DNA from 2 places in the Nocardiopsis sp. NPDC055879 genome. Region 1 is predicted to be linked to the other one. Evidence: predicted binding sites of a transcription regulator. Region 1 holds the regulator's gene; the other holds the start of a gene.
The links. The regulator LexA, encoded in region 1, represses DNA repair genes until DNA is damaged. The targets are predictions, from matches to a motif close to TCGAACANNTGTTCGA.

Region 1 (4,207 bases):
CCGTCATGACGCTCCCCGAAGTGTCTGCTGTGCGCGGACCGGCTATGACCGCGCGGGTTCTTGCCGTCGCTGCGGTCTCGGGCGGTTTCGGTGAACGCCCGGGCCCGCTATGAGGCGGTGTCGGCCGTGGGCATGGCCGGATCGGAGTCCTGGTCCTTCTCCGTCCCGTCCTCACGATCGGTCCGCAGGCTGGCGATCTCCGCTTCGAAGTCCGCCAGGCTCTCGAAGCCCCGATAGACGCTGGCGAAGTGCAGGTAGGCGACTTCGTCGAGGTCGCGCATCGGGACGAGGATGGCCAGTCCGATCTCGTTGGCCGGCACCTCCGCCACGCCACGGCCTCGGATCTCCTCCTCGACCTGTTGGCCGAGTTTGGCGAGGGCGTCCTCGGAGACGGGCCGCCCCTGGCAGGCCCGGCGCACCCCGGCGATGATCTTGCTCCGGCTGAAGGGCTCGGTGACCCCGGAGCGCTTGGCGACCATGAGCAGGACGGTCTCCTGTGTGGTGAAGCGTCGCTCACAGACCGGGCAGGAGCGGCGTCGCCTGATCGCGGAACCGTCGTCGGTGGACCTGCTGTCGATCACCCTGGTGTCCGGATGACGGCAGAACGGACAATGCATCCTGGTTCACCTGCTTCCCTATACCCGAACCACAACCCTTGAGTCTACCTAACCACAACTTCTAGGCACATACCCCATTGGTAACACCAGATGTTGTGGTCGAACCTAGACCCCGGGGGCACGGGTCGCAACCCGCCCCTAGGCGTGTTCCTCAAGTGGGGGCTCAGGACCCGCCTCCACCGGGGAGGAGGTCTCGAATACGTCGGGGGGTCGCTTCCAAGGATAAGGGGACCGCACCCGGGGGGACCCCGTTCGGCGCGCGTTCCACAGGTGAGGAATCCCTTGCCCGGCGGGCTTTCCGGCATCCACGCGACCTCCGGGGACACGCTCCGGGGCCGCCTCGGGCGAAGCACCGGGAAAGCCGTTTTCGGCATTCGACGGACAGCGGCGAGGGAACGCGTGTACATACTTAACCGAGGGTCATCGGAAAGGCCCGCCGAAAAGGCGAAGTCGCCGTCCTCGGCCGCTCGAACGCTTGTTTGATATCACCGTGTGCAACGACTAATCTTGACCTTGATTTCCCACCGGTTTCGCCGTCTCGCCCACTCGTGAGACGACGGACCCGTCACCGGCCACCCGAACAGGCCCTGACCGAACCGAACGCCGAGGAGGCCCGGCCGTGCCGGAGGACAACACCGAGGTCGTCGACCCCGGAAACACCACCGTTCTTTCGCCCGTGGGTGACACGGGCGGTGCCGTGCCCGAAGCCCCCAAACTGACCGCGCGCCAGCAAAGCGTTCTCAACTGCATCCAGCGTTATGTGCGCGAGCGCGGTTTTCCGCCGTCCATCCGAGAGATCGGGAACGCCGTCGGTCTTTCCAGCCCTTCCAGCGTCGCGCACCAACTCAAGGTGCTCCAGCGCAAGGGCTACCTGCACCGGGACCAGAACCGGCCGCGCGCGGTCGAACTGCGCGCCCCCGGCCGCGACACCGCGCAGAGCATCAAGCCCGAGGAGCTCACCGCCGACGCGACCCGGGCCGCCGCGGTGCCGCTGATCGGTCGGATCGCCGCCGGTGGCCCGATCCTGGCCGAGGAATCGGTCGAGGACGTCCTGGCGCTACCGCGTCAGCTGGTCGGCGAGGGTCGGCTGTTCATGCTGACCGTGGTCGGCGACTCCATGACCGACGCCGCCATCACCGACGGCGACCTCGTGGTGGTCCGCCAGCAGCCCACCGCCGAGAACGGCGACATCGTCGCGGCCATGTTGGACGACGAGGCCACCGTCAAGGTGCTGCGTCGCGGGGACGACGGCCACGTGTGGCTGATGCCCCGCAACGACGCCTACGAGCCCATCAACGGCGACGCCGCGACCATCCTCGGCAAGGTCGTCACGGTCATGCGCCGCGTCTGACCCTGGCCGGGAACGACGACCGCACCGCCCCGGCCACGCCCACCAGGGCACGGCCGGGATGGTGCGGGAGGGCACGGCCGATACGCTGAGGGCGTGTCCATTCCTGCCCACACCCCCGTCGCCCGCGGCCGCGTACGACGCCGTGGCCGCTCGGTCTCGGTGATCGCCGCCCTCACCCTGCTCGTCTCGGCCTGTGGCCCCGCCGAGGAAGAGGGCCCCGAACCTCCGGGGGTGAGCGGTGCCGAGCGCGAGCTCAGCTTCGAGGGTGGCGGGTTCACCGTCGACGGCACGTTCACCGCGCCGCGGGAGAGCGGCTCCGAGAACGGGGTGCCGGGCGCGCTCATCATCTCCGGCAGCGGCCCCACCGACCGGGACGGCAACAGCGCCGGGCGCCCCGAGGCCGACACCAACCTCAACCTGTCCCGGGTGCTCGGTGACGCCGGGGTGGCGACCCTTCGCTACGACAAGTTGGGCAGCGGCGACCCCGCCACCTTCGACGACGAGGTGAGGGAAGCCCTGGAGGAACCGGTCGATCCCGAGGTCTTCGACGCCCAGATGGCCGCCGCTTACACGGCGTTGGTTGAACAGCCCGAAGTCGACCCCGAGCGCACGATCGTCGTGGGCCACAGCGAAGGCGCGCTGTACGCGCTACGCGCGCACGAGGTGCTCGACGGCGCCGAACCCGCTTTGGTTCTGGCGGCTCCGCCGGGGACGCGCATGCTCGACGTCATCGACCGTCAGGTCTCCGAGCAGGTCCGGACCGCCGAGGCGCAGGGTGCGCTCAGTGAGGCCGAGGCCGTGCGGATGCTGTCCCACGCCCGGACGTCGCGCGCCGCGGTACGGGGCGGTCAGGAGTTGCCCGAGGGCGACACCACGGGTCTGTTCTCCCCGCAGAACCAGGACTTCCTCGCCTGGATCGATGCCTTCGACCCGCCCGAACTGGCCGCCGCGTTGCCCGAACGGACCCCCGTCCTGGTGCTCTGGGGCGATGAGGACGCCCAGATCACCCGGGACGAGGTCGACCGGCTGATGGGTGGTCTGGAGGGGGCCGAGCGGGTGGACCTGGCCGGGGTCGACCACGTGCTGCGCGAGTACGACGACTCCCCCGGCGCCGCCGCGTTGGACGCCGACCGGGCGTTCTCGCCAGAGGTGTCCCCGGCGGTGCGGGAGTTCGTCGAGGGTCTGTGGTGAGACCGCTCAGTCGGTCTCGTCCGCCTCGATGCTCTCGGGGAGTTCCGCCACGATCGACCTGACCAGCCGCTCGGATTCGGCCGCGGCCGCCTCCCCATCGACCGATCCGACGGCGTCGTAGTCGGTGGAGGCGGTGTAGCAGGACTCCAGGTAGAGGTTGGAGACGCGCACACCGGTGCAGCCGACCTCGAAGGCGCCGATCTCCACCCAGGTCAGGGCCTGGTCACCGAGATCGTCGATCGGTCGTGGGTCGTTGCCCGCCGCGGTGGACTCCAGGGTGTCGGCGGCGGTCTCGTCGCCGCCCTCGACCGGGGCGGCGACCAGCATGAGCGTGGCCGCGGCCGGGACGGCGGTTCCGCCTTCCTGCGGGGTGGCCCAACGGCACTGCGATCCGGTGCCGAAGGTGTCCTGGGCGCTGCCGACGGTCTCCTCGATCTCCAGTTCATGGTCGGGAACGAGCTCGGCCAGGACCTCGGTCTCGCCGATGGCGCACTCGGGGGCGGCCTCGTAGGCGCCGTGTTCGGCCCCGCCTCGGAGCAGGTACCAGATCAGCCAGCCGGTGAACGCGATCACCACCAGCACGAGCGCGACGAGGAGGACGACCGCGAAGGTACGGCTCTGTGGCGGAGGCGCTCCGGGGTCGGTCTCGTAGGTACCGCTCACAGCGCCTCACCGATTCGTCCGGCCACGTCCACGGCGGTGTCCCGGGCGTCCTCGAAGGAGACGGGGTCTCCTTCGGACTCCCCGGTGTAGGTGACCCGTACGAACAGGTTGGTGGTGTGGAAGGCGAGTTCGGCCGTGCCGGGGAGCTGTCCGCGCCAGACCTCGGCGCCGGCTGCGCCGGGGAGTTCGACGGGTTCGCCCCGGGTCGGCACCACGGCCTGATGGGCCAGGGCCGCCGCCTCGTCGCCACTGACGGCGGGTTCGGCCGAGGCGTCGGTGAAGCGGGCCGACAGGTCCACGCGCAGGATCGTCCGGTCACCATCGGTGGCCCCCGCGGTGCTCCACACGCACACGGTGTTCTCCCCGCCGCTCAGGGGACCTTGGT
Region 2 (4,207 bases), on a different contig from region 1:
GGCGCGCCGAGCAGCCCCGCCGACCGGTGCAGGATGCGCTCCAGTTCGGCGGGTTCGTAGAAGTCCATGTGCGCGGTGAACCCGAACCGGTCACGCAGCGGGGCGGGCAGCATCCCGGCCCGCGTGGTGGCCCCGACCAGGGTGAACGGGGCGATGTCCAGGGGGATCGCGGTGGCTCCGGGGCCCTTGCCGACCATGACGTCGACCCGGAAGTCCTCCATGGCGACGTAGAGCATCTCCTCGGCGGGCCGGGCCATGCGGTGGATCTCGTCGAGGAAGAGGACCTCGCCCTCCTGGAGGGTGGAGAGCACCGCGGCCAGGTCACCGGAGCGTTCGATGGCGGGGCCGGAGGTGATGCGCAACGGCGCACCGAGTTCGGCGGCGATGATCATGGCCAGGGTGGTCTTGCCCAGACCTGGACCGCCGGACATGAGGATGTGGTCGGGAGCGCGGTTGCGACGCTGTGCGCTGTGCAGGACCAGGGACAACTGTTCGCGGACCCGTTCCTGGCCGACGAACTCGTCCAGTATTCGAGGGCGCAGTGCCCCCTCGATCCGGAGTTCGTCGACGTCGGCCTCGGGCGAGACCGCATCACGTTCGTGCACGGGGTTCTCCTTCGGGCCTTAGGCGCGGCTGAGTTTGCGCAGGGCGCTGCGCAACAGGACGGTGACGTCGCTGGTGGTCTCGGCCTCGGCGGCGACGGCGGAGGCGGCGGCCTCGGCGTCCTTGCCGGACCAGCCGAGGTTGACCAGTCCGGAGACCACCTGTCCCCGCCATGCGCCGTTGGGTCGGGCGGTGGCGGTGGGGTCCGCGCCGGGCAGGGTGCCGTCGGTACTGATCGGCGCCTCCAGCTTGCCCTTCAGCTCCAGCACGATGCGTTGGGCCCCCTTCTTGCCGATGCCGGGGACCCTGGTCAGGGCGGCGGTGTCCTCGGTGTGGACGGCCTGGCGGAGGCTGTCGGGGCTGTGCACGGCGAGCATGGCCAGGGCCAGACGGGGGCCCACCCCCGAGGCGGTCTGCAACTGCTCGAACAGGTGCTTCTCGTCGTCGTCGACGAACCCGAACAGGGTGAGGGAGTCCTCGCGCACGACCATGCTCGTGGCCACGGTGCCCTCCTCCCCCACGTGCAGTCGGGACAGGGCGGAAGGGGTGCACTGGACGGACATGCCGACCCCGCCCACGTCGATGACGGCGCTGCCCGCGCCGCGTGCGGCCACCCGGCCGGTGAGGAACGCGATCATCTGTCATGGACACCCGGAGGGGTGTCCGTCTCCTTCCTGGGGGCGGTGTCAGCGGCCGCGCGCTCGGCGGGCCAGTTCCACCTTGCGGGCGAAGTCCTGTTGGGCCTGGGCCGCCCGGGACTGGGCACCGCCGCGCCAGATGTTGCAGATGGCCAGGGCCACGGCGTCGGCGGCGTCGGCGGGTTTGGGCGGGCCATCGAGACCGAGGATACGCGCCACCATCGTGCCGACCTGCGCCTTGTCGGCACGCCCGTTGCCGGTGATGGCGGCCTTGGCCTCGCTGGGCGTGTGGGTGACGACGGGCAGGCCGCGGCGGGCGGCGCAGACCAGGGCGAGGCCGCTGACCTGGGCGGTGCCCATGACGGTGCTCAGGTTGTGCTGGGCGAAGACGCGTTCGACGGCCGCGGCTTCGGGTTCGTACTTGTCGAGCCACTCCTCGATGCCGCGTTCGATGCCCAGGAGGCGTTGGGGCAGGTCGGTGTCGGGGCTGGTGCGGATCGCGTCGGCGGCGATCAGGCGCAGTGGGCGACCGATGGATCCCTCGACCACGGCGATGCCGCAGCGGGTCAGTCCCGGGTCGATCCCCAGCACGCGCACGTGGTCACCCTGCTTTCCATCGATTCATCGAACGTTCGTTCGCACCATGCTAGCGGCGCGGAGTGACAGCGCCCGCCGCCCTTCGGGCGTGTCGACGCCACCGTCCCGGGACTGGACAGCGGACGAAGCTCGGGTTATGTTGTTCTCGAATCGAGAATTACTCAGATTGAGAACAACCAGAGGGGTCAACGGTGTCCGAGGGGATCGATGGGCGATACGACGACGGGGACGAGCGCGGTTTCCTCTCCTCCTACGACCCGCACGCCTTCGCACCCGCCGCGGTGACCGTCGACGTGGTCGCCCTGACCATCCGCGAGGGCCTCCCCCACGTCCTGTTGGCCCGCCGCGCCGCGCACCCCCAACGCGGACTGTGGGCACTGCCCGGCGGATTCGTCCGTGCCCAGGACTCCGAAGCCGGACCGGCCGACCTCGACCTTCCCGACGCCGCGCTGCGGGTCCTCGCCGAGAAGACCCCGATGCCCACCGAGATCCACCTGGAACAGCTGGGGACCTACGGCGCCTTCGACCGCGACCCGCGCATGCGGGTGATCTCGGTGGCGTACATGGTGTTCGCCCCCGACCTGCCCGATCCCGGGACCGGACGCGACATCTCCGAAGCCGCGTGGGTGCCCTGGACGACGAAGGAGGAGACGGCCTTCGACCACGCCCGCATCCTCGACGACGCCGTCGAACGGGCCCGCTCCAAGCTGGAGTACACGTCGCTGGCCACCGCGTTCCTCCCTTCGACCTTCACCATCACCGCCCTGCGCGGGGTGTACGAGGCGATCTGGGGGCGCACCCTGCACGCCGCCAACTTCCACCGCAAGATCCTCGCCACACCCGGCTTCGTCGAGGACACCGGCGAACTGGCCGACCGCGGCGGCTCGGGCGGCGGACGACGCGCCCGCCTGTACCGGGCGGGCGAGGCCGCCCTGCTGCACCCACCGCTGCTCCGCGGCGCCCAATGACCGGCCCCGACCCACACCCCCGAAGGGAGGACGACATGGACGGCGAATCGCGCACGCACGACGACTTCGACTCGGCCCTGCGCGGGGTCGACATGGCCACCGGGCCCACCGACCTGTTCGGAGCACCGCCCCGGGACGGCCGGATCCCGCCGGACGCCACCGCCGTCTACCGCCGGCTCGCCAGGCTCCTGCACCCCGACACCGCGCCCACGCGGCGACGGGACGACGCGGCCGACGGGTTCGCCCGTCTCACCGACGCCTGGCGCCGCTACCGGAACGCGGTCCAGGGCGGTCCGGGCCTGGACGACCTGGTGCTGACCACCGAGGAGCGCACCTACCACGTCGACCGCGGCCGCCCCGTGGCCGAGGGCGACATCGCCGACCTGCGCGCGGTGCGCTACCGGGACGGGGACCGGTGGCGGGACGCGGTGCTCAAACTTCCCCGCGCGCCCCGCGACAACGACCTGGTGCGGGCCGAGGCCGCCGCGCTGCGGCGTATCCACGAGTGCGGCGCGCCCCGCTACCGCGCTTTCAGGCCCGAACTGGTCGGAACGCTCCGGCACCGGGACCCGGCCACGCGGGTGGAGCGGCACGGCAACGTCCTGCGGCGGCTGTCGGGGTTCTACGACCTGGCCGAGGTGCGGCGCGCCTACCCCGACGGGGTCGATCCCCGCGACGCCGCCTGGATGTGGCGCCGACTGCTGGTGGCGATCGGCGACGCCCACCGGGCCGGCGTCGTGCACGGGGCCGTGGTGCCCGAACACGTGCTGATCCACCCGGACGAGCACGGTCTGGTGCTCGTGGACTGGTGCTACTCGGTGACCTTCGACGCGACCCGTACCGCCCCGCATGTCCCGGCGATGGTGCCGCACCGCAAGGACGTGTATCCGCCCGAGGTCGCCGCCCGGCGCCCCGCGCGACCCGCCACCGACGTGTACATGGCGACCAGGTGCGTGGAGTTCGTGACCGCGGGCCGGTTACCGCGTCAGTTGGCGGCGTTCGCACGAGGCAGTTCGCTGCCGGCGCCCGAGCGGCGACCATCCGACGCGTTCGCCCTGCTGGAGGAGCTGGACCAGGCCCTGGAGCGGACCTTCGGGCCACCCCGGTTCCACCCCTTCCACATGCCCGACTGAAATCTCGCCCCCGCACCCACCCTCATCACGATCCACGGAGACAGACATGGGAAGCAGCCACTGGTCCACCGACGCCTACCACGCCCGCCAGGCCTTCCGGGACTCGCGCGGCATCGGAGCGTTCGACTACCACGACAACGCGACCAAGAAGGCGCGCGCCGGCTGGAAGCCGCACCCGACCCTCGACCCGCACGGGGTCACCGTCCGTGAGAGCCGCGACTCCGACGCCCACCCGAACTCGCTGGCGGTGTCGGTGCTGTTCGACGTC

Region 2: ruvC (crossover junction endodeoxyribonuclease RuvC) is a predicted target of LexA. The motif match lies at 1,866-1,881, and genes of this name have one in related genera.

Annotation. Positions count from the first base shown of each region.
Region 1 is NZ_JBSHCT010000008.1:129,150-133,356, forward strand. It holds gene ACWGKS_RS11445 (vitamin B12-dependent ribonucleotide reductase) at 1-7, opposite strand, end outside; gene nrdR (transcriptional regulator NrdR) at 108-617, opposite strand; gene lexA (transcriptional repressor LexA) at 1,294-1,968, shown strand; gene ACWGKS_RS11460 (alpha/beta hydrolase family protein) at 2,062-3,159, shown strand; gene ACWGKS_RS11465 (hypothetical protein) at 3,166-3,822, opposite strand; gene ACWGKS_RS11470 (hypothetical protein) at 3,819-4,207, opposite strand, start outside.
Region 2 is NZ_JBSHCT010000001.1:443,224-447,430, reverse strand. It holds gene ruvB (Holliday junction branch migration DNA helicase RuvB) at 1-605, opposite strand, end outside; gene ruvA (Holliday junction branch migration protein RuvA) at 624-1,241, opposite strand; gene ruvC (crossover junction endodeoxyribonuclease RuvC) at 1,290-1,838, opposite strand; gene ACWGKS_RS01855 (NUDIX hydrolase) at 2,030-2,806, shown strand; gene ACWGKS_RS01850 (lipopolysaccharide kinase InaA family protein) at 2,842-3,939, shown strand; gene ACWGKS_RS01845 (hypothetical protein) at 3,986-4,207, shown strand, end outside.